DNA from 3 places in the Plantactinospora sp. B5E13 genome. Region 1 is predicted to be linked to each of the others. Evidence: riboswitches for the same ligand, from Rfam matches in the RefSeq annotation. Region 1 holds a riboswitch; each other region holds the start of a gene.

Region 1 (9,920 bases):
GGTGGATCACCCGAAGATCGACGCCCTCGCTCGCCAGCAGCGGTTCGAGCACCTGGCCGATCTCGCCGCCGAGGCCGGCGCAGAGCACCACGGGAGTGCCGAGGCACTTGATCATGCGGGCCTGCCAGACGCCCTGACCGCCGGGGTGGAGGTGGATCTCGGTCTCGTCCGCCGGTTGGTCGATGGTGACCGTGAGCTGCGGCGCCGGCGCGAAGACCATGACGTGTCCGTTCATGCCCGTTAGATACCCTCTTCGACAGTTTTAATCCATCTGGTGCCTCTGGTGATCCCCGGACATCGTCGACACGGATTGCCCCGCCGCCGCGCGGCCTGGCAGGATCGACGGGTCCCACGATCGATACGTCGGGAGGCGAGCGGTGGCGCGGACAGGCTCGTTCCGGTACACCGCCCGGGCCCGCTGCGAGCTGGCCCACGCCCGGGACCTGCTCGCCGACGTGGAGCGTCAGGCGGTGCTGCACCCGCTGATCGTCCGGGTCCGCCACCGCCACGGTGCACAACCACACCCGGTTGAGCCGGGAACCCGACGGCCAGGTGCGGATCGACGTCGAGATCACCCTCACCGCGCCCACCCCGCTCTTCGGGTACGCGTTTCGCCAGGCCCGGGCCGCGCACCTGGCCCTCGCCGAGCGCCTGCCTGCCGCCCTGCAGGCGTGACGGCGTCCGTCCGCCGCCCTGCGGTCGTAGGGGTTCCGCCCCTGCCTGGTTGCCGAGAAGCGGCGCGGACGGGGTCAGCCGCGCGGGGCGTACATGATGATCGCGACGCCGACCAGGCAGACGGCCGCGCCGACGAGGTCGTAGCGATCCGGTCGGAACCCGTCCAGCAGGACCGCCCAGCCGAGTGAGCCGGCCACGAAGACGCCCCCGTACGCGGCGAGCACCCGGCCGAAGTGCGGATCGGGCTGGAAGGCGGCGACGAAGCCGTACCCGGCCAGGGCGAGCACCCCGGCGGCGGCGAAGAGCAGACCACGCTGCTCGCGTACGCCCTGCCAGACCAGCCAGGCCCCGCCGATCTCGGCGACGGCGGCGAGCAGGAAGAGCAGGAGCGAACGGGTCACGGTCATGCCGGGCATTGTCCCGCCGCTTCCGGCCCGGCGCTGAGGTGTCCTGGGGTCGGGGGTCGTCCCGGTCGGGTACACCCCGGTTGCATATATAGATATCCGTCTCTAAGCTGAGCCGGGCCCGGCACCCGGGCAGCGTCGGCGGGCGACCAGGTACGGGCTGACCGGGACCGCCCGCCGGAGCCGCCGGAACCCGGCCGATCGCGGGGAGCCGATCGCGGGAGGCGTCGGACGGCCGCACCCGACGAGGTGTGTCGACCGTCGTCGTAGCAGCAGCATCGCCGGCGCGCTGTCGTGCGCGTCCGGCAGCCCCTGAGAGGAATCCCCATGAGGATCTCCGTACCGCATCGTCGTGCGTCCGTGGCCGGGGCGGTGGTGACCGCGCTCGCGCTCGGCACCGTCGCGGTGGCCAGCGTGCTCCCCGGCTCCACCGCCCGGGCCGCCGCCGGCTGCCTGGTCGACTACCAGGTCAACCAGTGGACCGGTGGCTTCACCGCCGCCGTCCGGGTCACCGCCGGGGACACCGCGGTCAACGGCTGGACCGTGACCTGGACCTACGGTGGCGACCAGCGGATCACCAACAGCTGGAACGCGCAGGTCACCCAGAGCGGGGCGAGCGTGACCGCCCGGAACGCGGCCTGGAACGGATCGCTTCCGGCCGGCGGCTCGACCGAGTTCGGCGTGCAGGGCACGTACTCGGCGAGCTCCGCGGCGCCGACCGGGTTCGCCCTGAACGGCGTACCGTGCAACGGCGCCGAGCCGACCACGCCGCCGACAGGCACACCCACGCCCCCACCGACCGTGACTCCACCACCGACCACGCCACCACCGACCACCCCGCCGCCGACCACCCCGCCGCCGACGACACCACCACCGACCACCCCGCCGCCGACGACCGGCTGCGGCGCCGCCGTGCTCTGTGACGGTTTCGAGAACCAGACGGGTACGACACCGTCGGGCGACTGGAGCCTGAACTATCCCGACTGTCAGGGCGGCGGCACCGCCTCGATCGACGGCACGACCGCGCACCAGGGCGGCCGGTCGGTACGGATCAGCGGTACCGCCGGCTACTGCAACCACGTCTTCGTCCGGTCCAACCGGGACCTGAGCGGCGCCGGACAAGTCCGGTACGCCCGGTTCTGGGTCCGGCACACCACCGCACTGCCGACCCAGCACGTGACGTTCCTGGCCATGCGCGACGCCAACGACGGCAACCGTGACCTGCGGATGGGCGGCCAGAACGGCGCCCTGCAGTGGAACCGCGCCTCCGACGACGCCACGCTGCCCGAGCAGAGTCCGAACGGCGTAGCGCTCAGCCTGCCGCTGCCGGTCAACCGGTGGACCTGCGTCGAGTTCCTGGTCGACGGCACCCAGGGCCGGCTGCAGACCTGGGTCGACGGTACGGCGGTGACCGGCCTGACCGCGGACGGCACGCCCACCCACGACATCGACGGGCAGTGGCACAACCGGGCCAACTGGCGGCCGAACCTGACCGATCTGCGGCTCGGTTGGGAGAGCTACGGCGAGGGTGCCGACACGCTCTGGTTCGACGACGTGGCGCTCGGCTCGGCCCGGATCGGCTGCTGACCGACCGGGCAACCTCGTCGTATTCCGGCGCCTGCGCTCTGGCGCCCGCGAAAACGACCCGCCGGCACTGCCCAGGGGTGGCGGGCGGTGCCGGCGGGTGGTTTCGTGGACGTGCGGTCGTCAGTTCATGGACAGGTGTACGTGGTTGGTGTGGTCACTCGACGGGTCACCACCCCCGTTGTAGGCCCGCCAACCACTGCTCGGCAGCCAGATCTGTTTGAACCAGATCACGTACAGCACCCCGAGCCGGTCGGCGTTGCGGACGAAGTACGCCGCCAGGTTGTTGCCGTACGTCCGGTCGCCCCCGGTGGCGACGCCGCCGAATCCGTTCTTCTGGGCGGCGAAGTCGCACGCCCGGCCCTTCGGATGCTCGCCGCTGCCACCACTGCGGTAGCAGGAGACGTACCGGGTGAAGCCGGCCGCTTTGGCCTGGTTGAGCGCGTGCAGGGTGCGTGGTGTGATGCACCCGTCGGCCGGCGTCGGGTCGTCGACGCTGCACGACTCCGGCGGCCAGGAGCCGTCGGAGTTGCGGGGCGCCGGCCGCGCCGAGGCGGAGTTGCCACCGCTGACCCCCGAACCGGGCCCGCCGCTGTTCGCCGCGGCGAGCGCCCGCTCGGCCTGCTTCTTGCGGGTCTCCATCACCTCGACCTGTTTGCGCTGCTCGCGCACCTCCCGGTCGAGTTCGGCCTTGGCCTCGACCTCGGCGTCGAGGGTCGCCCGCAGGTCGCGCAGGGCGCGGTTCTCGTTGGCGGCCACCTTGTCCAGTGCGGCGGCCCGGTCCAGCAGGCTGGCCGGGGAACCGCTGCTGAGCAGGGCGGACACCTGGCCGAGTCGGCCTGTCCGGTACGCCATGCCGGCCATCTCGGCGACCTGCTGGCTGCGGGCCGTCACCTCGGTCCGCAGTCTGCCGAGCTGCTCGTTCAGCTCCTTCTGCCGCTTGACCGAGCGGTCCAGTTTGGCCTTGGCGTCGACGTACCCCTTGCTTGCCTTCTCGAGCTGGTCGCGGAGGTCGTCGCTGCCCCCCTCGTCGATGTCACCGGGTGCGTAACCGAGTGGGGCGGGGGCCGCGGTGGCGGGGGAGCCGCCGAGCGTCACGACGAGTGCGCCCAGGGCGACCAGCGCGGTCATGACGACGGCCAGTCGGGCGGCCGATCGGCGGCCGGATCCCGGAACCGCCCGGTTGGCCGGGCGGGTGGTGCTGCTGGCGGATGCCAGGAACGGCATGACAGTGTCCTTCCGTCAGTCGCCGACCGGGTTAGCTGACGGGTTCGGGACGGAAGATCCCTACCGCTGGCGCGGATGCACCCCTGGTACCTGGTTCCCCGGCTCGCGCATGGCGATTAGGCGGCGGTCTCCACGGTCCGGTGGGTACTCCTCCGGCGGAGGCCGGGGCTGAGCCTACCGGCAGTTGCTGTCGGGTGACACATGCCGTTGCCGAAGTGGTCGCCCCGATTGTGCGGTTTCTGGGTGAACTAATCGGACATACTCGGCCGATTGTCGGACCAGATTTAAGGTCCCGCTAACTACTCCCGGTAGGCGTGTCGCGCGCCATGGCGTGGTACCCGGAGGGCCGCACCACCGGGCGCCGGGCCAGCAGCGTTCACCAGTCGGTGGGCCCGCAGGCGCCGGGCGCGGTGCGGGGCTCCACCTGCAGCGTGGCGTGTGAGATGTGAAAGTCCTCGTCCAGCGCCGAGTGGGCGGCGGCGAGCACGCTGGCGACCTCCGCCCCCGCGTCCAGGGTCAGGTGGGCGGAGGCGACCTCCATCCCCGAGGTGAGCGTCCACACGTGCAGATCGTGGACGTCGCAGACCCCGGGCACGGCCGCCAGCCGGGCCCGCACCGCCGCGACGTCGAGGTGTTCGGGAGCGGCCTGGACCAGGATGCGGACCGCCGTACGGCCGAGTCGCCAGGTGCGGGGCAGGATGAAGAGCCCGACCGCCAGCGCCACGATCGGGTCGGCCCACCGCCAGCCGGTGGTGATGATCAGCACTGCGGCGACGATCACGCCCGCCGAGTTGAGCAGGTCGGCAAGCACCTCCAGGTACGCGCCCCGCAGGTTGATGCTCTCCCGCGCCCCGGCCCGCAACAGGCCGAACGCGGCGAGGTTGGCCAGCAGGCCGAGTACCGCCACCGCCAGCATCGGACCGGCCGCGACCTCGGGCGGGTCGCCGAACCGGCGTACCGCCTCGACCAGGACGTAGAGCGCGACGCCGGCGAGCAGGACCGCGTTGGCGAGCGCGGCCAGCACCTCCAGGCGGTAGAGCCCGAAGGTCCGTTGCGGGTCGGCCGCCGCCCGGCCGGCCGCGGTGATCGCGGCCAGTGCCATCCCGATCCCGAGTACGTCGGTGAACATGTGTCCGGCGTCGGAGAGCAGCGCGAGCGACCCGGTCAGCAGCGCGGTCGCCGCCTCGATCGCCATCAGCACGGCGAGCAGTGCGAAGGCGGCCCACAGCCGCCCCCGGTGCCGCTGCGCCGCGCGGGTCAGCGCACCGCCGTGGTCATGTCCTGCTCCCACGTCCACACCTTCCCCGCTGTGCCCGGCATGATCTGACATATGCTGACATTGCGATATGTCTGGCTGGCCGGCCAGGCCGTGGACGCCGGCTCGACCGGTGCCCGGCGGCGGCGAGGCCGGCGGGTGTCAGAAGGGGACCACCCTCACCGCCGGGTGGCGTGCCGGGCGGACGGCAGGCTGGCCAGGATCGCCGCCGCGCCGGCGAGGGCGACGCAGAGGGCGAGCTGACCGACCGGGACGACCGGCCGGCCGTGCCCGTACGCGTTGATCAGCCCGAGCGCCGCCGCCCAGCCGAGGGCGACCCCGAGGACGAGCCCGGCCAGCGCGCCGACCGCGGTGATCAGCGACGCCTCGACCAGCAGCAGGGCGGTCAGCTGCCGGCGGGCCAGGCCGAGCGCCCGGAGCAGGGCCGACTCGTGTCGACGCTCGAAGACCGACAGCGCGAGGGTGTTGCCGATGCCGAGCACCGCGATCAACACCGACATGCCGAGCAGGGCGGCGAAGATCCCGAGCAGTTCGTCGAGGGTGGTGGCGAGCGCGTCGGCCTGCTCGGCGAGCGCCCGGACCCGGACCGCCGGATGATCGTGCAGCAGCGTGTCCAGGGTCTGCCGGCCGGTCGCCGTCGACACCCCGGGGGCGAGGTCGACGAGCAGCCGGTCCGGTGCCGCCACCCCGAGGCCGGCGGTGTACGTCGCCCAGTCGAGCAGGGCGGCGCCGTCGGTCGGGGCGTCGTCGTAGAGCGCGACCACGGTCAGCGGGTCCGCCGGTCCCAGGCCCAGCCCGATCCGGTCACCCAGGCCGAGACGCCGCTCGGTCGCCAGTTGGCGGCTGAGCGCCACCGTACCGGGGCCGAGCCGGTCCAGGTCGCCGGCGGTCACCTCCGGCCGGATCGGTCCCACCAACTGCCCCGGCGGCACCGCCCAGACCCGGATCCGGGCGTCCAGCGGCGCCGGCGCCTGCCGTAGCTCGGCCACCGTGGCGAACGCCGGATCGGCCCGGAGCCGCTGCGCCAGCCCGGCCGGCAACGGGCCGCGTACCGCCGTCGGGTCGCCGTCCAACCGGACCGTGTCCAGCACGAACTCCACCGGGAAGTTCTCGGTCAGCTCCCGGCCGGCCTGCTGCCGCGCGGTGGCCAGCAGGACGCCGAACATCGCCATCAGCGCCACGCCGATCATCAGCGCGCTGCTGGTCGCCGCCGTCCGGCGAGGGTTACGGCGGGCGTTGGCGACGGCCAGCCGTGCCACCGGGCCGAAGAGCCGGGCCGGCAGCCAGCCGACCAGCCGGACCGCCCGGGTGACCAGCAGCGGCGCCGCCAGCACCGTGCCGAGCAGGGCGACCATGCCGCCGCCGAGGACCAGCGGCAGGCCGGGGAAGCCCAGCGGCAGCCCGGCCAGCACCGTCAGCACCCCGCCCGCGCCGACGATCGCGGAGACCACGACCCGGGTACGCCGACGTCGGGCCGACCCGGCACCGGCCTCGACGGCGTCGGAGTCCCGCAACGCGGCCAGTGGGGTCACCCGACCGGCTTCCACCGCCGGTACGAGCGCGGCCAGCACCGACACCAGCACACCGAAGCCGAGCGCGACCGCGACCGTGGGCCAGCGGACCACCGGCGCGTGCAGCGGGATGTCCGAGGCGACCAGTTCCCGCCCCCGGATCAGTCCGTAGCCGACCAGCAGGCTCGCCAGCAGCCCGCCGACCGAGGCGAGCAGGCCGAGGGCGGTCGCCTCCAGGAGTACGGCGCCGGTCACCTGCCGGCGGGACGCGCCGACACAGCGCAGCAGGCTCGACTCCCGGACCCGCTGCGCGGCCAGCATCGCGAAGGTGTTGTAGATGACAAACGCCGACACGGTGAGCGAGACCAGCCCGAACCCGAGGAGGACGGCGAGGAAGCCGTCGACGTACTTGGCCGCCTGCCGGGCCAGCCGGTCGCGGAAGGCGGCCCCGGACAGCACCTGGTGGCCGGGGCCGACCACGGCGGTGACCCGGTCCCGCAGGGTCGCCGGATCGACACCGTCGGCGGCCCGGACCACCACCTGCGCGTAGTCGACGGTGCCGGTGAGGGTGGCGAGGTCGGCGTCGGTCAGCGCGGCGACCGGGGAGCCGCCGAAGAGCCGGTTCACCCCCAGGTCGAGGACGCCGACCAGACGTAGCCGGTGCGGGGTGCCGGCCCGGTCCAGCACGGCGACCGGGCCGTCGACCTCGAAGTCGGCCCCCGCCACGGTGGACCGGTCCAGGGCGACCTCACCCGGGGTACGGGGCAGCCGGCCGGCCGCCACGTCGTACGGGGCCAGGGCCGGGGCGGTCGGCACCGAGAGGGCGTACCCGATGTGTTCCCGACTGGTCAGCAGCCGGCCGTTGCGGTCGAGTACGCCGAGCCAGGCGACCACCCGCCCGTCCGCCTCGGCCACCCCGTCGACGGCCCGGACCCGGTCCAGGGTCGCCGGGGCGACGAGTCCGGTGGCCGGCTCGACCAGCACGTCCACGTTCCGGGCCGACCGCGCCAGGTCGGTGTAGAACGCCGACCGGGCGGTGTCGCCGTACACCAGGCTGCCGGCCAGGAACCCGACCGCCACGACCACCGCGAACCCGGTCAGCGTGAGCCGTACCGCGTGCGTCCGCAGCCCGGCCAGGGCCAGCAGCGGCAGTGGACGTCTCACCGCCACCCCGTCTGACCGGGGCGGCGGCGGAGCAACCGGGCCGGACCCACCCTCGGCGGTGGCTCGGCGCGCGACGGCGTCCGCACCATCCCTGCCGTGGGGACGGGGTACGACGGTGTCGGGCCGACGCCCGGCGGCGGGCAGACGGGACGCATCCGGCCAGTGTGGCGGGGGCCGGGTGGCCGGGGGAGCGCCCTGTCGAGATGCGGACAGCCGGACACCTGGCATCATCGAACCCGATCTCAGTGGAGGATTGTCGATGCCTGGCGGGTCTCGGTCGCCTCGGCCGGTTCCGGTGGTCGGTGACCGTCGTCGGGCAGTGGAGGGAGCCGAAGACATGCGTCGCCGCCGCCGTACCCCCGTCCTGTTCGCCGTCACCCTGACCCTGACCACGGCGCTGGTCGCCACCGCAGCTCCGGCGGCCACGGCCGCGCCCGCCGACCGGGCCGGCGCCACCCCGACCCGGTGGGGACCACTCGCGCCGCGCACCCTCGACCTGCCGGCCGGTTTCCAGCCCGAGGGGATCGCGATCGGTGCCGTGCCGTTCGCCTACCTCGGCTCCCGGGCCACCGGGGCGATCTACCGGGCCAACCTGCTCACCGGTCGCGGCGAGGTGATCAACCCCGGCCCGGGTACCCCCTCGCTGGGTATGAAGGTGGACAACCGGGGACGGCTCTTCGTCGCCGGTGGCAGTGGTGGGGACGGTCGGGTGATCGACACCCGTACCGGACGCGTGTTGGCCAGCTACCGCTTCACCGACCAGGCCAGCTTCGTCAACGACGTGGTGCTGACCGGCGGGTCGGCCTGGTTCACCGACTCCACCAACCCGGTGCTGTACCGGGTGCCGTTGGGCCGGGGCGGAGAACTGCCCGCCGCCGACCAGGTAAGCCGGGTACCGCTCGGCGGGGACATCGTCTACGGGACCGGGATCAACGCCAACGGCATCGCCCCGACCCCGGACGGAAAGGCGCTGCTCGTCGTCCAGTCCGGCACCGGGCTGCTGTTCCGGGTCGACCCGGTGACCGGGGTGGGTCGTACCGTCGACCTCGGCGGTGAACTGCTCACCAACGGCGACGGACTGTTGCTCGACGGCCGGACGCTCCACGTGGTGCAGAATCGGCTGAACACCCTCACCGTGCTGCGGCTGGACCGGAGCGGACGGAGCGGGCGGGTGGTCGAGCGGGTGACCGACCCCGGGTTCGACGTACCGACCACGGTGGCCGCGTACGGCAACCGGCTCTACCTGCCGAACGCCCGGTTCACCACCACCCCGACCCCGGAGACGCCGTACGCCGTGGTGGCGGTCCCGCGTCCCTGAACCGGTAACGGTACGGGTACGCCGGTCGACCGCCGGCGTGCCCGTACCGGGTCGGTGCCCGGGCCGCCGGCCCCGTGGGGAGCGGTGCGGCACGCTGCGGCGTTACGCGACTCGCCGTCGTATCTGGAAGACATTCATCACTGCGACAAACGTGGATGGGTATCTTGAAACCATGATCACTGTCACTTAGCGTCGGCGAGTGATCACCATTCGGCGGGGATGCTGAGCATGCGGGTCGAGGTCCGGTTGCTCGGCGCGGTACAGCTGTACGGTGACGGTCGGCCCGCGGCCCTGGGCGCGGCGAAGCGGCAGGTCATGCTCGTGGCGCTGGCGCTGGAGGCCAACCGCTCCGTCTCGCTCGGCCGGCTCTCCGAGATGGTCTGGGCGGGTCCGCCACCCCGCTCGGCGATCGCCAATCTGCGCAGCCATGCCGCAGCGCTGCGGCAGATCCTCGGCGACCGCCTCGTCGCGGAGCGCGGCGGGTACCGGCTACGGCTGGCGCCGGGAGAGCTGGACGTCGACGAGTTCCGGCGGTTGGCCGAAGCGGGCCGCGACGCGCTCGCGGCGGACGACCCGCAGCTGGCCGTGTCCTGCCTCACCTCGGCGCTGCAGTTGTGGCGGGGCCGGGCCGGTGACGGGTTGCCCGGTGGTACCGCCGTCGAGGCCCGGCTGGCCAGCCTCGACGAGCAGCGTCTGCCCGTGGTCGAGGATCTGGTGGAGGCGCGGCTGCGGCAGGGTGAACACCTCGAGGTCGTTCCGGT
Region 2 (9,920 bases), on a different contig from region 1:
AGATGTCAGACCAGACGCAGCCGTGGGCGGAGCGGACCGTCGAGATGCCGCCGGAGGGGCCGGGTTTCCGGCACGCGGAACCGACCGTCGAGATGGCGCCGGAGGCGCCGGGCTTCCGCCGTGGGGTGGCGGCGGTCGGGGTGCCGCAGCCGCGTACCGCGCCGGAACCGGTCGGGCCGCACGAGCCGACCGGCACCGGATGGCCGCAGCTCGAGGACGACCGGCCGCAGCTGCCGCCGGGCTACCACTGGCGGCAGCTGCGCCTCGGTGCGCACTGGAGTCTGATCGGCGGTCTCTTCGCCTTCGTCTGCTGGGGGATCTGGGCCATCTCGGGGCGGGGTGACCTGACCAGCCCGGTGGTCACCTTCGTCCTCACCCTCTTCATCGCGGCCGGGCTCTTCGCGCTCGCCCGGCTGATCGGCCGGGTCGTGCTGGAGCGTCAGCTTGGTCGGATCCGGCGTTCGGCCCGGGGCGCGCACCTGGTGACCGGGGTCTTCCTGGTCGCGGTGGGGGTGGCGTACCTGGGGCAGACCGGCTGGGTGGTGGACCTGTGGAACTGGGTCGCCGGGCGGTGAGCCGGCGTTCCAGGCCGCATCCACATCCGCCAGCGTCGCCGCCGTCACCCGAACGGGTGATGATCCAGGCGACAAATCACAATTCGGTCACTCGATAGTTACTGTCCGCCTGTCGCCTGATCACGCGACGCTACGATTCGGTCTCCGTCCTCCTTCGGAGGGTGTCAGTCCTCCGCCGGAGGTTGTCGACGGTGACCCTGCTCAGCGTGATCGTGCCGGTCCACCAGGTGAAGGACTACCTGGCGGAGTGCCTGGACTCCATCCTCGACCCGCCCTTTCCCGACCTCGAACTGGTCGCGGTGGACGACGCCTCGACCGACGGCTGTGCGGAGATCCTGGCCGGGTACGCCGCCCGCGACCCCCGGGTCGTGGTGCTGACCTTTCCGGTCAACCGGGGACTCGGCGCGGCCCGCAACGCCGGGCTGGCCCGGGCCACCGGCGAGTACGTGTGGTTCGTGGACAGTGACGACTGGCTGCCCGACGGCGCCCTGACCGCCGTCGCCGGGCGGCTCAGCCGTACCCGGCCGGATCTCCTGGTCACCGCGTACACCCGGTACTTCCCCGACGGCGGCCGCCGGAGCTGCCCGCTGGCGCGGATCAACGGAGACCGGCCGGTACCGGAGGTCTTCCGGCTCGACGAGGTGCCCGGCCTGCTCTCGGTGCTCCACATCACCTGCAACAAGGTGATCCGTCGACGCTTCCTCACCGACCTCGGACTGACCTTCGGCCCCGGCTGGTACGAGGACGTGTCGTTCAGTTTTCCGCTGATGCTGGCCGCGCCGCGGATCAGCCTGCTGGACCGCTGCTGTTACGCGTACCGGCAGCGGCCCGGTGGAGCGATCACCTCGACGGTCAGCGACCGGCACTTCGAGGTCTTCGCGCACTGGGACCGGGTGCTGGCCGGCCTCGACCACTCCGGTGCCGGTCCGGCCCCCGGTCCGGTCTCCGTTGCCGAGGCGGCCGGGCCGACGGGCGGGACGACCACCCCGGCAGTCGGGGTGTCGGCGGAACTGCGTCAGCTGATCTTCCAGCGGATGATCTGGCACCTGCTGCAGGTGCTCGGCCACCCCCGACGGGTTCCGCCACACCGACGGCGCGAGTTCTTCGCCAACATCGTCATCCGGTACCGCCGGCATCTTCCGGCCACCGGGTACCGGCCACCGGGCGGCCTGCTCGGGCTCAAACACCGGCTCATCGGCCGGGGAGCGTACGGGCTCTTCTCGGCGTTGCGGGTTGTCCGACGGGCCCACCTCGGGGTGGTCGCCCGGGCCCGGCGCCCGCTGGCGCCGCCCGGTATACCCCGCGACGCCGTACGGACCGGCACGCCCGCGACGATTGTCGAAGCGGTCGCCGCGTCGGCCACCGCCGAAGCCGCCTCCGCCCTGGCTGCGGTCGAGTCGGAACCGGTCCCGGCGGTGACCGAGCCGGCGCAGGCGTCAGAGGTCAGGAAGGGTTCCTTCCTCGACAAGGAGCGATAACAAAGGGCTCCTGCGCACCGCGTCAGCGGTGTTCGGCGAGGGGGCCGACCCGCCAACCCCGTCGCAGGCACTCGTCGAGCAGGTGGGGGAGGGCGGCGAGGGTGGCTCGCCAGGATCCCGGCGCCGAGGTGCAGTCGGAGTCGTGCAGCAGCACGGTGCCGCCACCGGAGAGCCCGGTCCGCAGGGTGCGCAGGACCGAGGTACGAGTCGCCGAGCGGGTCCAGTCCCGGCCCCAGCAGGTCCAGAGCACCGGGGTCAGGTCCAGCCGGCGGGCGGCCATCAGCGCGGCGGTGCTGAACACCCCGTACGGAGGGCGGTAGTACCGGGGTGAGCGACCGGTCACCGCCAGGATCAGTTCACGGGCCCGGGCCAGGTCGCGGTAGGTGGCGTGCGGACTCCGCAGCAGCAGGTTCTGATGGGACCAACCGTGCACCGCCACCTCGTGACCGGCGGCGGTGAGGTCGAGGCCGAGTTCCGGCGCCCGGGCCAGCATCGAGCCGAGCAGGAAGAAGGTCGCCCTGGTCCGGTACGCGGCCAGCGTCTCCAGGAAGTACGGAGTGGACGCCGGGTCCGGCCCGTCGTCGAAGGTCAGCGCCACGTGGTTGGGCGCGCCCCGGCCGCTCAGTCGGGGAAAGAACCGCAGCCGTACGCCGGGCAGGGCGGTCAGCGCGGGAACGGCCTGCGCGGCCAGCGCGGCACCGAGCGTTGTCACCGGTACCGCGCGTGCCCGCACCTGTTCCTCCACCTGCCACCGCTTCGCCGGGCGCGGATACCCGGTCTGTCCCGGTTCATCCTCACCCGGACGGGTGGTACGCCGACTCGGCGCCCGTCCGTATCCCGGACGGGCGCCCGGGGTGGACCCGGTGCGGGGTCGAGGTTTGCCGGGCCGCCGACCGGGTAGCCGGCGGCCCCGGGCGGCGGCGCGCGGCCCGAGGGACCGACGGACCGGGCGACCGACAAGGACCGGAGGAGCGCCTGATGCGGGGCCGACCGAGACCACGGGTGGCGGTGATCAGCGGGGCGAGCGCGGGGGTGGGTCGGGCCACGGCGCGGCTACTGGCCCGCCGGGGAATGCGGATCGCGCTGCTGGCCCGGGGTGCCGCCGGCCTGCGGGCTGCCGCCGACGACGTCCGGACCGCCGGGGGTGTGCCGCTGCCGATCGAGACCGACATGTCGGACCACCACCAGGTCGAGGCGGCCGCGGACCGGGCCAGCGCCGAACTGGGCCCGATCGACCTGTGGGTGAATGCCGCGTTCACCTCGGTCTTCGCGCCGTTCACCGAGATCGGGCCGGACGAGTTCCGGCGGGTCACCGAGGTGACCTACCTCGGCTACGTGCACGGGACCCGGGCGGCCCTGGACCGGATGCTGCCGCGTCGGTCCGGAACCATCGTGCAGGTGGGCTCGGCACTGGCGTACCGGTCGGTGCCCCTGCAGTCCGCGTACTGTGGTGCGAAGCACGCCATCGCCGGGTTCACCTCGGCGCTGCGCTGCGAGTTGTTGCACGACCGGGCCGGCGTGCGGGTCACCATGGTGCACCTTCCGGCGGTGAACACGCCGCAGTTCGACTGGGTGCTGTCCCGGTTGCCTAACCGCCCCCAACCGGTGCCGCCGATCTACCAACCGGAGGTGGCCGCCCGCGCCGTGGTGTACGCGGCCGACCGGCCGGGTCGGCGGGAGTACTGGGTCGGCGCCTCCACCGTCGGCACCATCCTCGGCAACCGGCTGGTGCCCGGCCTGCTGGACCGCTATCTGGCCCGGTCGGGCTACCGGTCGCAGCAGACCGACGAGCCGGTCGACCCGGATCGGCGGGTCAACCTCTGGCAGCCGGTCGACGACGGTGGTGGGCCGGACCCGGGGGCGCACGGTTCGTTCGACGACCGGTCCCGGGTCCAGAGTGCACAACTCTGGTTGTCCCGGCACCGGGAACTGCTGGCCACCGGGCTTGTCGCCGCCGGGGCGACGGTGCTGGCCCGGCGGCTCGCCGTGCGCCGGGGGCGCTGAACCGCCGGGGCGCGGGCCTACCGTGTCGCGGGTACGGGAAAGCGCCGGTCACCGACCGTGTCGGCCGGGCGGGTGCTGTCCCGCTGTCACCGGTGACGGAACGTGTAGGTGGTCGGACCTGGGCCGGTGGACGGTACGACCGGCCGGGCGGCGGGCCACCGGTCAGGACGGAAGGGTTTCCTATCGCCCCTACGCTGCCACGGAGCGGTTGGTGAATAACCGACAGCGGATGGTGAATAAAGCGCGGATGAACGATCTCTGTCGATACTCCTCACGTCGGTGATTACTGATAGTTGTTGTGTCGCAACGCTTTTCGGGGCATTCGGGTCTTGCCATTACGGAAGCGAAACCGGGTATGCTGTCTGCCGTTCATATCACCGCCGGGGACCAAATGGTGCCGGCGCTGATCGCCGCCTAATCGCCACCTGGCGAGCCGGGGACCCAGGTACCCGGGGTGAATCCGCGACAGCGGTAGGGACATCTTCCATCCCGAACCCGTCAGCTAACCCGGTCGGCGGCCGACGGAAGGGATACATGTGAGGGCACCCCTACGCCGAAGGTTGGCGCTTGCCCTGGCACTGCTCACCGCGGCATCGCTGATCGTGGCTCCGTCTGTGGCGTCGGCGGCACCCAAGCCGGGCCCGGACGGGGAGGTCGAGACACCGCTGCTCGGTGACGTACTCGCCACGACGGGGAAGCGGTACGCCGAGGCCAACGCCGCGCTCAAGAAGTCCCAGAAGCGGCAGAAGGAACTCACCAAGAAGCTCGAGGAGGCGCAGGCGGAACTGGACGCGCTCGCGCCGGAGGCGAGCGAGATCGCGGCGGAGTCCTACCGGGCGGGCAAGCTCAGTGCCGTGTCGATGATGCTGAACAGCTCGTCGTCGGAGTCCTTCCTGGACCGGGCCGCCGCCCTGAACGAGTTGAACCTGCTCAACAACCAGAAGCTGCGCCGGTTGAACGAGGCACGCGAGCAGGTCAACACGGCCAAGGAAGCGGTCGACGCCGAGGTTGAGAAGCAGAAGGATGCCCGCAAGGTCATCGACAAGCAACGGACCGAGGCGCAGAAGGCGCTCGCCCTGGTCGGTGGCCGGAGTCGGCCGAACAAGGGCCTGGTCGACGCGGAGTCGCCGGTTGCTCGGCCTGGTCCGGGGATGGACGACGGCTTCCCGCCGTTGTCCTGCAACCAGGATGATCCGACCACGGGTGGTTGCATCACCGCTCGTACGCTGCACATGTACAAGGAGGTCAAGCGGGCCGGCTTCAACCGGTTCGTCGGTTGTTACCGCCCCGGTGGGCCGTACGAGCACCCCAAGGGGCGGGCCTGCGACTGGTCGCTGCTCAACAGCGGGTTCGCCCCGGCCGCGAACAACGACCAGATGAAGTACGGCAACAACCTGGCCGCCTTCCTGGTCCGTAACGCCGACCGGCTCGGCATCCTGTACGTGATCTGGTACAGGGAGATCTGGGCTCCGGCCACCGGCTGGACGTCCTACAGCGGTGCCAGTGACCATACGGACCACGTGCACGTGTCGATGTTGTAAGCGGCGTCACGCGAGAGCCGAGCAGTACCGACCGCCCCGCCACCCGATTCCCGGGTGGCGGGGCGGTCGGCATTCTGACACCCACTTCCAACTTGCATACATAGCGATGTCCGCATACTTTGACGGCGGCAGGAACGGACGTACGCCGGAGGTGGAGGATGGGCGCGGGGCACGACCACGGGAACCCGCTGACCTGGGCCGGACACCGGCACCGCCGACCGCTCTGGCTGGCCGTCGGGCTGCTGGCCCTCTACATGCTGGTCCAGGCGGTCGCCGCCGGGCTGACCGGTTCGCTCGCCCTGCTCTCCGACGCCGGGCACATGTTCACCGACGTACTCGGCATCGGGATGGCGCTGGCGGCGATCACCGCCGCCGGCCGCGCGTCGAAGGACCCCCAACGCACCTTCGGCCTCTACCGGCTGGAGGTGCTCGCCGCACTGGCGAACGCGGTGCTCCTCTCCGGTGTCGCGCTCTACGTCCTGGTCGAGTCGGTCCGCCGGATCGGTGACCCACCCGAGGTTGCGGCCGGCCCGATGCTGGTGGTCGCGCTCGGCGGCCTAGCCGTGAACGTGGTCGCCTTCCTGCTGCTGCGCAGCGGCGCCAAGGAGAGCCTCAACCTGCGCGGGGCGTACCTGGAGGTGCTCGGGGACCTGTTCGGCTCGGTCGGCGTCATCGTCGCCGCCCTGATCATCGCCACGACCGGCTGGCGGTACGCCGACCCACTGGTCGCCGTCGCGGTCGGCCTGCTCATCCTGCCCCGGACCTGGCGGCTGGCGGTGGCCGCCGGCCGGGTACTGGTGCAGGCGGCGCCGCCGCACGTCGACGTCGCCCGGGTCCGGACCGCCCTGGCCGGACTCGACGGGGTGACCGCGGTGCACGACCTGCACGTCTGGACGCTCACCTCCGGCATGGACGTCGCCTCCGCGCACCTCAACGTCGACGCGCGGGCCGACGTGACGGACGTCCTGGTGGCGGCCCGGCGTCGGCTGCACGACGAGTTCGGCATCGACCACGCCACCCTGCAGATCGAACCGCCGACCGGGGAGAAGCTCTGCCACGGCGGTACGTCGTGCGAGTGGAGCCCGGCCGACCCGGCGGCGAGCGGCGACGCGGGCGGGCGGTCGGCGGACGGGGCGAAGCCGGCGGCGGTGGCCGGGCCGACCGGCGTGCCCGGCGGGCCCACGGCTGGCATCATCAGCCGATGACGACGATCGAGGTGGTTTCCGGTGACATCACCCGGGAGCGGGTCGACGCGATCGTGACCGCCGCCAACGAGTCGCTGCTGGGTGGCGGCGGGGTCGACGGCGCCATCCACCGGGCCGCCGGCCCGCGACTCGCCGAGGCCGGGGGAGCGGTCGGCCCCTGTCCGCCCGGCGAGGCGGTGGCGACCCCGGCCTTCGACCTCGACCCGCCGGTCCGGCACGTCATCCACACCGTCGGACCGGTCTGGGAGGGTGGCGACCACGGCGAGGCCGAGGTGCTCGCCTCGTGCTACCGCCGCTGCCTCGCGGTCGCCGACCGGATCGGGGCCCGCAGTCTCGCCTTCCCGGCCATCGCCACCGGCGTCTACGGCTTTCCGCCCGACCAGGCGGCCCGGATCGCGGTGTCGACGCTGCGGTCCACCCCGTCGAAGGTGGAGCGGATCCGCCTGGTCGCCTTCGACGAGCAGACCCGGGACCTGCTGAACGCCGCGCTCTGAGCCGGGACGCGGTCCACACTGCCCGGCGATGCCGAGGGACCACCTCAGGGGCGGGCGAGCGGTGATGTCGCCACGGCGGTGGCGGCCACGATGTCGGCCATCCGCCGGTAGTCGAGGGTCTCCGGGGTGTCGCTTGGCCGGTGGTAGTGCGGGTTCCGGAAGTCGGCGGTGTCGGTGAGCTGGACCGCCGGTACGCCGACCGCCCAGAACGGCTGATGGTCGCTGCGGGCGAAGTGTCGGGTCGCCGGGACGTATCGGCGGAGCAGCGGGCCGACGACCGGAATGTCGAGCGGGTCGCGGGCCAGGATCGCGGTCCCGGACCCGGCCAGGTGGGTCAGGCACTCGCCGATCAGCCGGGCCAACGGTCGTGACGATCGACGGTACGCCACCAGGGTCCAGTCGCCACGCCAGCCGCGTCGGCCAGCTCGCCGGCGCTGCCCGGGGAAGACCAGCGAGGCACCGGGAGGCAGGGTCTGGCTGCGCGGCTCCCGGGAGTAGTAGCCGACACACTCGAAGACCACCACGGCGGCCGGCCGCTCGGCGCCGACCGCTTCCGCGTCAGTCCCGTCGACCTCGATCCGGTCCGTGCCGGTCAGTTCGGCGGCGAGGGCGCGGGAGCCGTGCAGGCCGGTCTCCTCCTCGTCGAAGACGGCGAGCCGCACCGGCGCCGCGAGGCCGTGGCTGGGCAGTAGCCGGGCGAGTTCCAGCAGGCAGGCGACCCCGGACGCGTTGTCGTCGGCGCCCGGACTGCCGAACACGGTGTCCAGGTGCGCGCCGAGCAGCACCGTCGACGCAGGCACGGCCGGTGGACGGGCTGTCGCCGGTGGACGGGCGAGCAGGTTGACCCCGGGGGTGGTGCGCCCCGGCAGCGGAAACGGCCGCCGCTCGACCAGCCAACCGGCCTGCTCCAACTCCCGGACCACGTACGTCTCGGCCCGGGCCAGCCCGTCCGGGGCGTGCCGCCGGCTCCGGGGCGCGTCGAGGCGCTCGACGTGCTGGCGCAGCCGTCCCTCGTCGACCGCGGCGCGTACCGCGTCGAGCTGTGCCGCGAGCGGAACGGCCAGTGGTCGGAGCCGGGGATGCGCGGTCAGGACCATCCAGAACTCCACAGGGGACGATGCCAAGGGGTGCCGTGATCATGGCATCGGTCGGCAATCCGGTCGACCCCGGGAATCGACGACAGTCGGTCGGATGTGCCCGGGATCGTCCCGTTCGCGGTGGCCCGGGTTCCCGCGGTCGGTCGATCAGGTCGCCGGGTGCAGCCCGGTCCAGGAACGGTCGTCGGGACGCTCGGCACGCCACTGGTCGAGCAGTTCGGCGGCCCGCTGTTCGGGGGCGCCGAGCAGCATCGACCTGCGGCCCGCCTGCACCGTCCGTTCCTGGGTGACCGAACCCTCGCTGCAGCAGTTGCAGAGCGGCTTCACCGTGTCGCGCACCTCGGCACCGAGGTTGTCACGGGCGAACATCTCGTACAGCGCCTCGACGTCGTCGGGTGCCGACGCGGTCACGGTGACCGAGAGGGTGGGCAGCTCGGACGCGGTGAAGAGGAGGATCTCGTCGAAGACCGGGACCTGCTGGCCCTGGAAGACCCGCTCGCCGTTGGGTACGCCGTCGTGCAGCACGACCTCGCCGAACCGGCGGCCCGGGTCGAGAGGCACGTTGAGCACCCGGGCCCGGGTCGGGCAGAGCCGCTGGGCCCACACCACCTCCTGACCGCCCGCCGTGTTGATCCGTACGCAGGTGGGGCCGAAGTCCTCCAGGATCTCGCCGTCGCCGGGCGGGATCGGCAGCCCGTACCCCTGCCAGCAGTCCCGGGCCGTGGACCAGTCCCGCAACACGGTCGCGACGATTCCGAGGTTCCAGAACGCCGGGTCCTGCCTGCCCCGAGGGGACCGCGCCGCCGCCTCCCGACCCAGCTCGTACGCCTTCGGCCAGTCGCGGAGGAACTTGTACGCCAACGCCGCGTCGAACCAGAGCTTGTCGCTGCCCCGGGCGTCCGGTGCCTGCCGGACCGCCCGTTCCAGCAGCTCGCCGGCGCGCGGCCAGTCTTCGGCGTCCCACGCCTGGTAGGCCTGGCTGACGAGGTCGGCGTCGAACGGACCGCGGGAGAAGCGCATTCCGGGGAGCTTAGATCACCTGGGCAGGTCGGGTAGGTCCGCCAGCGCCCGCCACCACGCCTCGCGGATCCCGCTCGCGCCCCAGGCGTTCGGTTCGACCGTGCCGCAGTACCAGAGTTCCCGTTCGGACGGTCGGGGATCGGACCGGCTCGGGTCACCCACCGTCACCCCATGCCCGAGAAACCGATCGTGTACGTCGGCAAGAGCCGCGCCGTGCCGCTCGGCGAGTCCGGCCAGCGTGGTGTTGAGCAGGTGCAGCATCGCCGGTCCGTCCGGCCACGGCGGTAGGCCGGAGCCGGGGACCACCCCGGTGCCGTCGCTCGGGTCGTACACGGTGCTGAGCACGATCCGGCAGTTGCCGCCGGCGGCCGCGCGTAGCCGGGTCAGCACACCCTCGCCCTGTGCCCCGACCCGGGCGACGGCCGCCCGGGCGGCGTCGGTGTCGCCGTACGCGGCCAGCAGGTCGTTGCCGCCCATGCTGATGGTGACCAGGGTCGGCGGCCGGT
Region 3 (9,920 bases), on a different contig from region 1:
TTCTCCCTGACCGGCCGCTCCAGCTCCCGGGTGGTGATCCTCGGCGGTGGTGTCGCCGGGCTCGCCGTCGCGTACGAGCTGGGCAAGGCCGGGTACGACTGCACCGTGCTGGAGGCGCGGGCCCGGGCCGGTGGCCGGAACCTGACGATCCGGGGCGGCGACGTCGAGACCGACCTCGACGGGCGCAGCCAGCGGGCGAGGTTCTCCGACGGTGTCTACTTCAACGCCGGACCGGGCCGGATCGCGCAGTGGATGGTCACCATGGACTACTGCCGGGAACTCGGGGTGCCGGTCGAGGTTTTCACCAACGCGAACGCGGACGCCTGGATCTACAACGAGTCGGCCGGGATGACCGCGCCGGTCCGCTACCGTACCGCCAAGGCCGACGTCTACGGCTACGTCTCGGAGCTGCTGGCGAAGGCGACCGACCAGGGGGCGTTGGACGACCGGCTGACCGCCACCGACAAGGAGCGGCTGCTGTCGTTCCTGCAGAGCTACGGCGCGATCGGCGGTCGGACCAGCGGTTACGCGTACACCGGTGGTAGCCGGCGGGGTTATCTCAGCTATCCCGGCGCGGGCGTCGACACCGGCGTACCGCTCGGCGCGCCGCCGCCGCTCGCGGACGTCTTCGCCAGCAACGTCGGCCGGTACTTCTCCTTCGAGTTCGGCTACGACCAGGCCATGCTCATGTTCCAGCCGGTCGGCGGCATGGACCAGATCCCGAAGGCGCTGGGCAGGGCGGTCGGCACACATCGGATCAAGCTCGGCGCCGAGGTGACCGGGGTGACCGACCGGGGCGGCACGGTCGAGGTGACATACCGGCAGGGCGGCCGGGACCGCAGGGTGACCGCCGACTACTGCGTCGCGACGCTGCCGCCGCACCTGATGGCCCGGGTGCCGCACAACCTCGGCGCCGACGTCACCTCGGCACTCGCCGAGTTCCCGGTCACCGCCGCCGGGAAGATCGGTCTGGAGTACCGGAGCCGCTGGTGGGAGTTGGACCAGCGGATCTACGGCGGGATCACCGAGACCGACCTCGACCTCGCGCACATCTGGTATCCGTCGCACGGCTTCCACGCACCCCGGGGCCTGATCGTCGGGTACTACAACACCGGCGCGAACGCCCGGGCGTACAGCGCGCTGACCCCGGCCCAGCGGGAGGAGCGGGCGGTCGCCCAGGGCGTGAAGATCCACGGCGAGAAGTACCGGACCGAGTTGGCCACCTCGTACTCCCACGCCTGGGACCGGACCCGCTACCTGGAGGCGGCCTGGACCTCGCCCCGGTACTCCTCGCCCGGGTACGGCCTGCTGCTGAAGCCGGCGGGTCGGTGCTATTTCGCCGGCGACTGGCTCAGTCACGAGGTGGCCTGGCAGCACGGCTCGTTCGTCTCGGCCCGTGCCGTGGTGACCGCACTGCACCAGCGGGTGATGTCGGGCTGAGTGGGCTCCTCCTCACCACAGGGCTCACAACAGGGGCGCGACGTCCGCGGTGATCGGGACGGTCAGCACGGTGGGACCGTCCCCGCCGAGTGCGCCCCGGAACGCCGCCCGGAAGTCGTCCAGGGACTCCACCTGGTGGGCGGTGCAGCCGTAGCCGCGGGCGATGCTCGGGATGTCCAGGCCGGGCAGGTCCAGGCCGGGCACCCCGGGTGTCTCCTCCAGCCGGGCGAACGCCTTCAGCACGCCGTACTGCTGGTTGACCGGCACCACGAAGACCACCGGCAGCCGCTGCTGGGCGGCGGTCCAGAGGGCCTGCGGCGAGTACTGGAACGAGCCGTCGCCGATCACCGCGACCACCGGCCGGTGCCGGTCGGTGTCCCGCTGGGCGAGCGCGATGCCGACCGCCGCCGGCAGTGCGAAGCCGAGACCACCGCTGGCCATCTTGAAGTACGAGCCGGGTCGGGTGATGGGCAGCTGCCGGTGTAGGGCGCTGAGGTTGGACGGCGTCTCCGGGACCAGCACGCCGTCGGCCGGCCACTCGGCGGCGAGGGTGGCGAACAGGGCCTCCGGGGCGAGCGGCCGGCCGGGTTCGACGGTCGGCGGGGCGGATTTCGGGGTGGGTAGCGGCCGGTCCGTCGCCGGCAGTCGGGCGATCAGTCCGGCGCAGGCGAGTGCCACGTCACCGACGAGGCTGTCCCCGACCGGCGCCCGGGCGGCCTCGTCCGGATCGTCGGTGACGTGCAGCAGCCGGGTGCCGGGCGGGAGGTAGCCGTACTCGCCGGGGACGTACGGGTAGTAGCGGAAGACCGCCGCGCCGACCACCAGCACACAGTCGTGTCCGACCAGCTTCTCGGCGAGCGGGCCGATCGCCGGCGGCAGCAGTCCCTGGAACTGCGGGTGGTCCTGCGGAAAGCCGACCCGGTCGGCGAACGGCGGCTGCCAGACCGGCGCCCGCATCTGTTCGGCGAGCGCGACCGCCTCGGCCCAGCCGCCGGCCCGGTCGATGCCGGGGCCGATCACCAGCATCGGGTTCCGGGACTGCGCCAACACCTCGGCGAACCGGTCGAGCATCGCCGGATCGGGTGCCACCCGGGTGCTCACCCGGCGGGCCACCGGGACACCGTCGGCGGGCTCGTCCCAGTCGTCGAGCGGCAGGGAGAGGTAGACCGGCCCGGCCGGCGGTTGTACGGCGGTGGCGTGTGCCCGCATGAACGCCTCCGGTACGTCCTGCGCGCGCAGCGGCTCGTGACTCCATTTCACGTACGGTTCCGGTAATTGTGTCGGCCGCACATTCGTCAGCATCGGCTCGAACAGATTCATCGTACGGGTCTGTTGTCCGGCGGTGACGATCATCGGTGTCCGGTTGTGCCAGGCGGTGACGAGGCTCCCCATTCCGTTTCCGGTGCCGGGCGCGGTGTGCAGGTTGACGTGGACGGGCCGTCCGCTCGCCTGCGCGTAGCCGTCCGCCATCGCCACCGCCGACGCCTCCTGCAGGGCCAGTACGTAGCGGAAGTCGGCGGGGAAGTTCTTCAGGAACGGTTCCTCCGTCGATCCGGGGTTGCCGAAGACCGTTGTCAGGCCGAGGGACCGGAGCAGGTCGTACGTCGCTTCGTGCACCGTTGTCATCGACCTGTGCCTCCTGGGGTCCCTGTGCCACCGACCGACCTGGCGCACCGACCTGCGGGCGTCTGGGCACCCGCTAACCGGGCTATTTCCGTCATACCGTACCCGTACATGATCATGCTGCTTTATCCCGCCGACCGCCCGGCCCTCCGCTGAGGCGGTCCCGGCCCGGCCAAATCGCGGTCCTGGTCACTGTTTTGCCAGCTGGGAGGGCTTGGCAATGGCGGAGAGCGGCCAGTAGTGTCGGCCCGTCTGGTCCGGCCGTCAAGTCGCCATCGGGTGACACCGGAGCAGACCCGCCGAGTCGTTCAGAACGAGCCGGGGACCCACAGTTATCTGGGGTGAATCCGCGAGCCATGGCCCGCGGTAGGGCGGCCTTCCCGCCCGAATCCGTCAGCTAACCCGGTAGGCGGCGCAGGAAGGAGTACGTGTTCGTGCCGCACCACCCGGGCCGTGGCCCGTCCCCCCAGTTTCCGTACCGCACCGCGTCCGGACCCCGGGTCCGCGCCTCCGACCCGCTTCAGCCGGCCGGGGCGGTAGTTCCGGCGCCGAGCCTCGACGGTTCCTGATCCGGTAGCGCCCCGACGCGGGCGGCTGCGCGGAACATCGGCCCGGCCCTGCCGGCCCGAACAGGAACCGAGCCGGTCCCTCCGGTGCCGGTCGGCCATTTCCTCCGCGTCCGCGCCGGCCCATGCCGTGTCGAATCAATGGATGAATGATTTCCGCGCCGTCCGCGCGGCATAGCGTCGCATTCTCGACAGCGGACGGAAACGTCGTACCGCCATTCATTTCCGAATGGGTGACGATGCGCATTTCCCCCTGGAGGATAATTGTGAAGCACGCCATAAACCAGCGACTCCGAACCGCCGTGTCCGGTCGACGGAACCGGTTCGCGCTCGCCACGGCGGCGGTCCTCGCCGCCGCCGCGACCAGCGGTGTCGTCCTCGCGTCCCAGGACGCGCCGGCCCCGACCGGAGCCGCCACCGTCGCCGTCGCGGAACTCGGCTCCGTCCCGGCCGGTGGTCAGGCCGGCGCGGCGGTCCAGCCGATCACCCCGGCCACCACGGACCAGGCGACTCCGGCCGGCGGCGACACGGCGAGCCCGAGCACGTCGGCGACCGGTGGTGCGAGCCCGACCGGCGAGGCGAAGAAGGCGGTCAAGGCGGAGCCACCCGCGGCGCCGGCGGCGAAGACGCTGGACTACAACTTCCAGGCCCAGACGACCTACTACTACTGCGGCCCGGCCGCCACCCGGATCGCCCTGACCGCCCGCGACCTGTCGCCGAGCCAGGACACCGTGGCGAGCCGGCTGGGCACCACGACCAGCGGCACGAACTCGGCCGAGGACACCACCCGGGTCCTGAACAGCGTCATCGGGACCGACTTCTACCGGACCACGGCGATCTCCGGCCAGTCCGCGACGCCCGCCCAGATGGACCAGCTGCAGGCCGACGTCGTGCACGCGGTCAGCAACGGGTACGCGGTGGTGGCGAACATCGCCGGGTCGGCCGTCGACACGGCCGGCATGGGGCACAGCTACCCAGGCGGGCACTACCTGACCGTGGTCGGCTACCGCGACAACGGTCGTACCGTCAAGATCGCTGACCCGGCGATCCCCGGCTCGGACAGCACCTACTGGATGACCACCATCAACCTGGCGAACTGGATCGCCACCCGGGGTTACTCCGCCTGAGCCCCCGGACCGCCGATATCCCGCCCGCCGGCGTGGCATCCCTCCCCGCCGCCGGCGACACCCCGCCCGGTGAACATCCACCGGGCGGGGTGTCGGCTTTCCGGGGCCGCCGGCCGGGTTGGTACCCGGCGTCCGCCGGCCCGGCTGGTCGGTGGTCCGGCCGGTTGGCGGTCCGGCCGGTCGGGTGGTCACATCATGGTGGTCAGGCCTGCGTCGGGCCGAACCGAAACTCGCCGTACTCGGCGACCGGGGTGAAACCGAGACGTCGGTAGAGGGCGATCGCGGCGGTGTTGTCCGCCCGGACGTTCAGGGTCACCCAGCGGACCGTGTCGAGCAGCCGCCGGCAGAGCGCGGCCACCGCCGAGGTGGCCAGGCCCTGTCCCCGGGCCGCCGGATGGGTGGTCACGTTGCCCAGCGCGCTGACCTTGTACACCGGTGACCAGACGTGCACCCCGGCCACCGCCAGCAGCTCGCCGTCGCGCCGGATGCCGACGTACTGGCCGGTCTGGACCATCCGCTCGTCGAACCAGTTGCCCGGGTACGCGGCCCGGTAGAGCGCCGTCATCTCCGGCAGGTCGGCGGTGGTCAGCAGTTCGCCGGCCGGGGCGACCCGGTCCAGCCGGCCGGGGTCGGTGAGCGCCATCTTCAGGTGTGGCCCGTACGCCCGCGTCGTGAAGTGCTCCGCCAGCACCGCCTCCCCGCCCGGCGACAGGTGGGCGTAGAAGGTACGGGGCAGGAGCGGGACCACCGCGGTCAACAGTTCGGCCAGATCCTCGGGGGAGTGGTCCAACGCCAGCAGGGTGGGCTCGCCACCGCCGTGGTAGAGCAGCGCCACCTGCTCGCCGTACCGGTACCAGGTGGTGTACGGCCAGTAGAAGTCGTCGAGGTCGCCGAGTTCGTACGCGTGCAGGTGGGGATCGCGGCCCAGCAGCGCGGCGAGTTCGTCCCGGTCGTGGCTGGCTCGGATGGTCGTCACGGGCCAGATCATGGCACGGGCGCCGCCGGTCCCCGACGACGCCCGTGTCCGCTTCCCGCCGGCACTACGACCGGTTCATGAACTTCTCGTACTCGGCGACGACCTCGTCGGTCGGGCCGTCCGCCCGGATCAGCCCGGACTCCAACCAGATCGACCGCTCGCAGGTGTCCCGGATCGAGGCGATGGCGTGGCTCACCAGGAAGACCGTGCCGGCCTCGGCCCGCAGCTCCCGGACCCGCTGCTCGCTGCGACGCCGGAACCGGGCGTCACCGGTGGCGAGCGCCTCGTCGATCAGGAGTACGTCGTGCTTCTTCGCCGCCGCGATGGAGAACCGCAGCCGGGCCGCCATGCCGGAGGAGTACGTCCGCATCGGCAGCGAGCTGAAGTCACCCCGGTCGTTGATCCCGGAGAACTTGATGATCTCGGGAGCGTACTGGCGGACCTGCGCCGGGGACATCCCCATCGCCAGACAGCCGAGCGCGACGTTGCGTTCCCCGGAGAGGTCGTTCATCAGCGCCGCGTTCACGCCGAGCAGCGACGGCTGCCCCTGGGCGTAGATTGCGCCCTGGTTGGTCGGCAGCAGCCCGGCGATCGCCCGCAGCAGGGTCGACTTGCCGGAGCCGTTGCTGCCGAGCAGGCCGATCGCCTCACCCCGGTACGCGGTGAAGCTGACCCCCTTGACCGCGTGCACCTCGCGGACCGTCGGCGCCTTGGCGCCGATCAGCATCCGCCGCAGTGCGGCGACCGGGCTGTTGGTACCGGCGGTGGCGCCCTTGTGTACCCGGTAGACGATGTGCACGTCGTCGACGATCACGGTGGGGATCCGGGACCCGTCGACGGCGGTGGTCGCCGAGGCACTGGTGCCGGCGGTGCTCAGCTCAGCCACGTCCGTACTCCTTCTCACCGCGCCAGAAGTAGACGAACCCGAGGATGCCGGCCAGCACCGCCCAGCCCAGGCCGAGCAGCCAGGACTGGGTCGCCGAGGTGGTCACCGGGGACGACTCCATCATCGCGTGCCGCATCAGCTCGATGTAGACCAGCAGGGGGTTCAGGTGCACCAGTTGGGCCGCCCAGCCCGGCAGGTGGGCCTCGAAGTTCTGCACGCTGTAGAGCACGCCGGAGGCGTACATCCAGGTTCGCATCACGAACGGAACGACCTGCTTCAGATCGGTCGCCTTCGAGCCGAGCCGGGCCAGCGCCATCGCGAGCCCGGCGTTGAAGATCGCCTGGAGCAGGATTGCCGGGATGATCAGCAGCCACTCGAGGGTGAGCGGCTCGCCGTCGATCAGCACAATGCCGGCCAGCACCACGATCGACGCGAGCAGGTGCTGGAACTGGGTCAGGGTGACCGCGATCGGCAAACTGGCCCGGGGGAAGTGCAGGGCCCGGATCAGCCCCAGGTTGCCGCTGATCGCCTGGACCCCGCCGCTGACCACCGACTGGGTGAAGGTGAAGACGAAGAGCCCGGTGCAGAGATAGGCGATGAAGTTCTCGATGTCCCCGCTGGTACCGAGGATGACACCGAAGATCAGGTAGTAGACCGCGGCATTGGTCAGCGGGGTCAGCACCTGCCACAGTCGGCCGAGCCGGGCGTTGCTGAACGAGGCTGCCAGCTTGGCGTTGGCGTAGGCCGAGATGAAGTGCCGGTAGGACCAGAGCTGCCGGATGTAAACGCCGAGGGTGGGTCTCGCGCCGGCCGGGGCGAGACCGTACCGGGCGGCGAGTTGGGCGCCGGTCAGTCCTGAATCGGGGTCGGCTACCGCCGTGGTGGCCATAGCAAGGCGCTCCGATCTGTTCGGGCTTGAAGATGCGCGCGACCCGACAACCGCGTGGCCGGGGGGAGCCGTGGCACGTCGGTCGGTCATCGCTCCGTGGCAACGTAGTCCATCGTACGTCGGGACGCAACCGTACCGTCGCCGCGCTATATTGGCCCACGTGACGACCGACAACCGGCGTGCTCCAGCGGGAGCGGCGGTGCTCCGAGGGGAGATCACCGACGCCATCCGCCGTGCCGTGATGCAGGAACTCGCCGCGGTCGGCTACGGAAGGCTGTCGATAGAGGCCGTCGCGCGTCGGGCCGGGGTCGGCAAGACCGCGATCTATCGACGGTGGAACTCGAAGCTGGAGATGGTGCTGGAGATCGTCTCGCGCGTTGCGGGGCAGAGCCTACCCTTACCGGACACCGGCACCCTAAGCGGAGACCTCGAAATCCTGCTGCGGATCGTGGCCCGCGCCCTCAGGCACCCGCTGGCCTCGCAGATCATTCCCGATCTGCTCGCCGAGGCGGCCCGCAACCCGCAGATCGCGGCGACTCTGCAGGAGTCGCTGCGGGTGAACCAGCGCGACGTCGGCGCCCTGCTGATCGGTCGCGCGGTCGACCGGGGCGAGCTACCGCCCGGCATCGACCCGGACACCGCGATCGACCTGATCGTCGGCCCGCTCTACTGGCGGCTCGCGGTCGCCCGCACCCCGCTCCCGGACGGTCACCTGCCGTGGATGGCCACCAGCATCGCGACCGCGCTCGCCGTCCCGGCACCCGGCACCGTCCCGGCCGTGCCGGTCGACGAGATCGTCGACGTCGCCCTGCCGCGCTGACCCGGCCGCCCGGCCGCCCGACTCTCGTCCCGCCGCATTGCCCCGGAGGCACCGCCGTGCCATCGGGTCGGCGCCGTCCCGCTGTCCTCGCCGCCACCGGCCCGGTCACCTGAACGTCCGGCGGTGGTCACCTTCCCAGCACCGCTTGTTCGGCCAAGACGCACCCACTGTCAACCTGCCCGGGCTAGCGTCGCATCCCCAACGCGACCCCTCAGCAACGGAGGAATGCCCATGGCCGGGCCGAACGCAGACCTGATTCCGCCTGCCAAACCAGTCATCGGAGACGCGGAGATCGAGGCTGCCGTACGGGTGCTCCGCAGTGGCCGGGTGGTGCAGGGCCCGGAGGTGGCGGCGTTCGAGGAGGAGTTCTCCGAGCTGGTGGCCGGTCGGCACTGCGTCGCGGTCAACTCGGGCACCTCCGCTCTGCAGCTGACCCTGATGGCGTTGGGGATCGGCCCCGGTGACGAGGTCGTGGTGCCGGCGTTCACCTTCGCGGCGACCGCCAACGCGGTCCGGCTGGTCGGTGCCGAACCGGTCTTCGCCGACATCGAACCCCACAGCTTCAACCTCGACCCGGACGCGGTCAGCGCGGCCATCACCGCCCGTACCGTGGCGATCATGCCGGTGCACCTCTACGGTCACCCGGCAGCGATGGACCGGCTGATGCCGATCGCGCAGCGGCACGGCCTCGCCGTCGTTGAGGACGCCTGCCAGGCACACGGTGCCGCGCTGGGCGGTCAGCCCGTCGGCGCCTTCGGGAACGCCGGCACCTTCAGCTTCTACCCCACGAAGAACATGCACGCCCTGGAAGGCGGCATGATCAGCACCGCCGACCCGGCGTTCGCCCGTACCCTGCGGCTGCTGCGCAACCAGGGCATGGAACAGCGGTACGCCAACGAGATCGTCGGGGCGAACATGCGGATGACCGACGTGGCGGCGGCGATCGGCCGGGTACAGCTGCGCCAGTTGCCGGAGTGGACCGAGCAGCGGCGGGCGAACGCGAAGTTCCTCGACGCCCGGCTCGCCGGTGTGGTCACCCCGCCGGTGGCGGACGCGGCCCGGCACGTCTACCACCAGTACACCGTCCGGGTCCCCGGGGACCGGGACGCGGTCCAGCAGGAACTGCTCGCCCGGGGGGTGGGCAGCGCGGTCTACTACCCCACCCCGATCCACCGGCTGAAGCCGTACCTGGGCGAGGACGGCCAGCCGGGCCCGTGGGAGCTGCCGGAGACCGAGCGGGCCGCCCGCGAGGTGCTGTCGCTGCCGATCCACCCGTCGCTGACCCCGGCCGAGCTGGAGCGCATCGTCGAGGCCGTGAACGCGGTGGCGGTGACCCGGTGAGCGCGGCGGCCCCACGGCTGCGTGCCGGGCTGATCGGCCTGGGTGCGATGGGCCGCAACCACGCCCGAATCCTGTCCAATCTGGACGGTGTGGAACTGGTCGGCGTGGTCGACCCGGCCGGCGACACGACCGGCACCCTGCGGGCACCGGTCCTGCGTACGGTGGCGGAGCTGATCGCACTGAAGCCCGACTACGCGGTGGTCGCCTGCCCGACCGCGCTGCACGAACAGGTCGGTCTGGAGTTGGCCGCGG

Evidence for each region. A riboswitch is a leader RNA that binds a small molecule or an ion and turns the genes downstream of it on or off. The one in region 1 is predicted to bind cyclic di-AMP.
Region 2: another riboswitch for cyclic di-AMP. It lies ahead of ABGB05_RS35095 (hypothetical protein); the one in region 1 lies ahead of ABGB05_RS31685 (hypothetical protein).
Region 3: another riboswitch for cyclic di-AMP. It lies ahead of ABGB05_RS13480 (C39 family peptidase); the one in region 1 lies ahead of ABGB05_RS31685 (hypothetical protein).

Annotation. Positions count from the first base shown of each region.
Region 1 covers NZ_JBDPLT010000054.1:35,540-45,459, forward strand. The annotation lists gene ABGB05_RS31665 (PfkB family carbohydrate kinase) at 1-235, opposite strand, end outside; gene ABGB05_RS31670 (hypothetical protein) at 529-675, shown strand; gene ABGB05_RS31675 (YnfA family protein) at 750-1,082, opposite strand; gene ABGB05_RS31680 (cellulose-binding domain-containing protein) at 1,407-2,666, shown strand; gene ABGB05_RS31685 (hypothetical protein) at 2,787-3,794, opposite strand; cyclic di-AMP (ydaO/yuaA leader) riboswitch at 3,895-4,023, opposite strand; gene ABGB05_RS31690 (cation diffusion facilitator family transporter) at 4,267-5,181, opposite strand; gene ABGB05_RS31695 (FtsX-like permease family protein) at 5,325-7,841, opposite strand; gene ABGB05_RS31700 (superoxide dismutase) at 8,179-9,159, shown strand; gene ABGB05_RS31705 (BTAD domain-containing putative transcriptional regulator) at 9,379-9,920, shown strand, end outside.
Region 2 covers NZ_JBDPLT010000073.1:9,064-18,983, forward strand. The annotation lists gene ABGB05_RS35075 (hypothetical protein) at 3-575, shown strand; gene ABGB05_RS35080 (glycosyltransferase family 2 protein) at 767-2,053, shown strand; gene ABGB05_RS35085 (polysaccharide deacetylase family protein) at 2,076-2,786, opposite strand; gene ABGB05_RS35090 (SDR family oxidoreductase) at 3,032-4,057, shown strand; cyclic di-AMP (ydaO/yuaA leader) riboswitch at 4,459-4,590, shown strand; gene ABGB05_RS35095 (hypothetical protein) at 4,594-5,598, shown strand; partial or broken gene ABGB05_RS35100 (cation diffusion facilitator family transporter) at 5,757-6,632, shown strand; gene ABGB05_RS35105 (O-acetyl-ADP-ribose deacetylase) at 6,800-7,297, shown strand; gene ABGB05_RS35110 (M20/M25/M40 family metallo-hydrolase) at 7,342-8,394, opposite strand; gene ABGB05_RS35115 (hypothetical protein) at 8,542-9,414, opposite strand; gene ABGB05_RS35120 (SGNH/GDSL hydrolase family protein) at 9,430-9,920, opposite strand, start outside.
Region 3 covers NZ_JBDPLT010000012.1:15,712-25,631, forward strand. The annotation lists gene ABGB05_RS13470 (FAD-dependent oxidoreductase) at 1-1,440, shown strand, start outside; gene mdlC (benzoylformate decarboxylase) at 1,465-3,066, opposite strand; cyclic di-AMP (ydaO/yuaA leader) riboswitch at 3,351-3,490, shown strand; gene ABGB05_RS13480 (C39 family peptidase) at 3,896-4,756, shown strand; gene ABGB05_RS13485 (GNAT family N-acetyltransferase) at 4,959-5,732, opposite strand; gene ABGB05_RS13490 (ABC transporter ATP-binding protein) at 5,797-6,609, opposite strand; gene ABGB05_RS13495 (ABC transporter permease) at 6,611-7,507, opposite strand; gene ABGB05_RS13500 (TetR/AcrR family transcriptional regulator) at 7,668-8,327, shown strand; gene ABGB05_RS13505 (DegT/DnrJ/EryC1/StrS family aminotransferase) at 8,559-9,668, shown strand; gene ABGB05_RS13510 (Gfo/Idh/MocA family oxidoreductase) at 9,665-9,920, shown strand, end outside.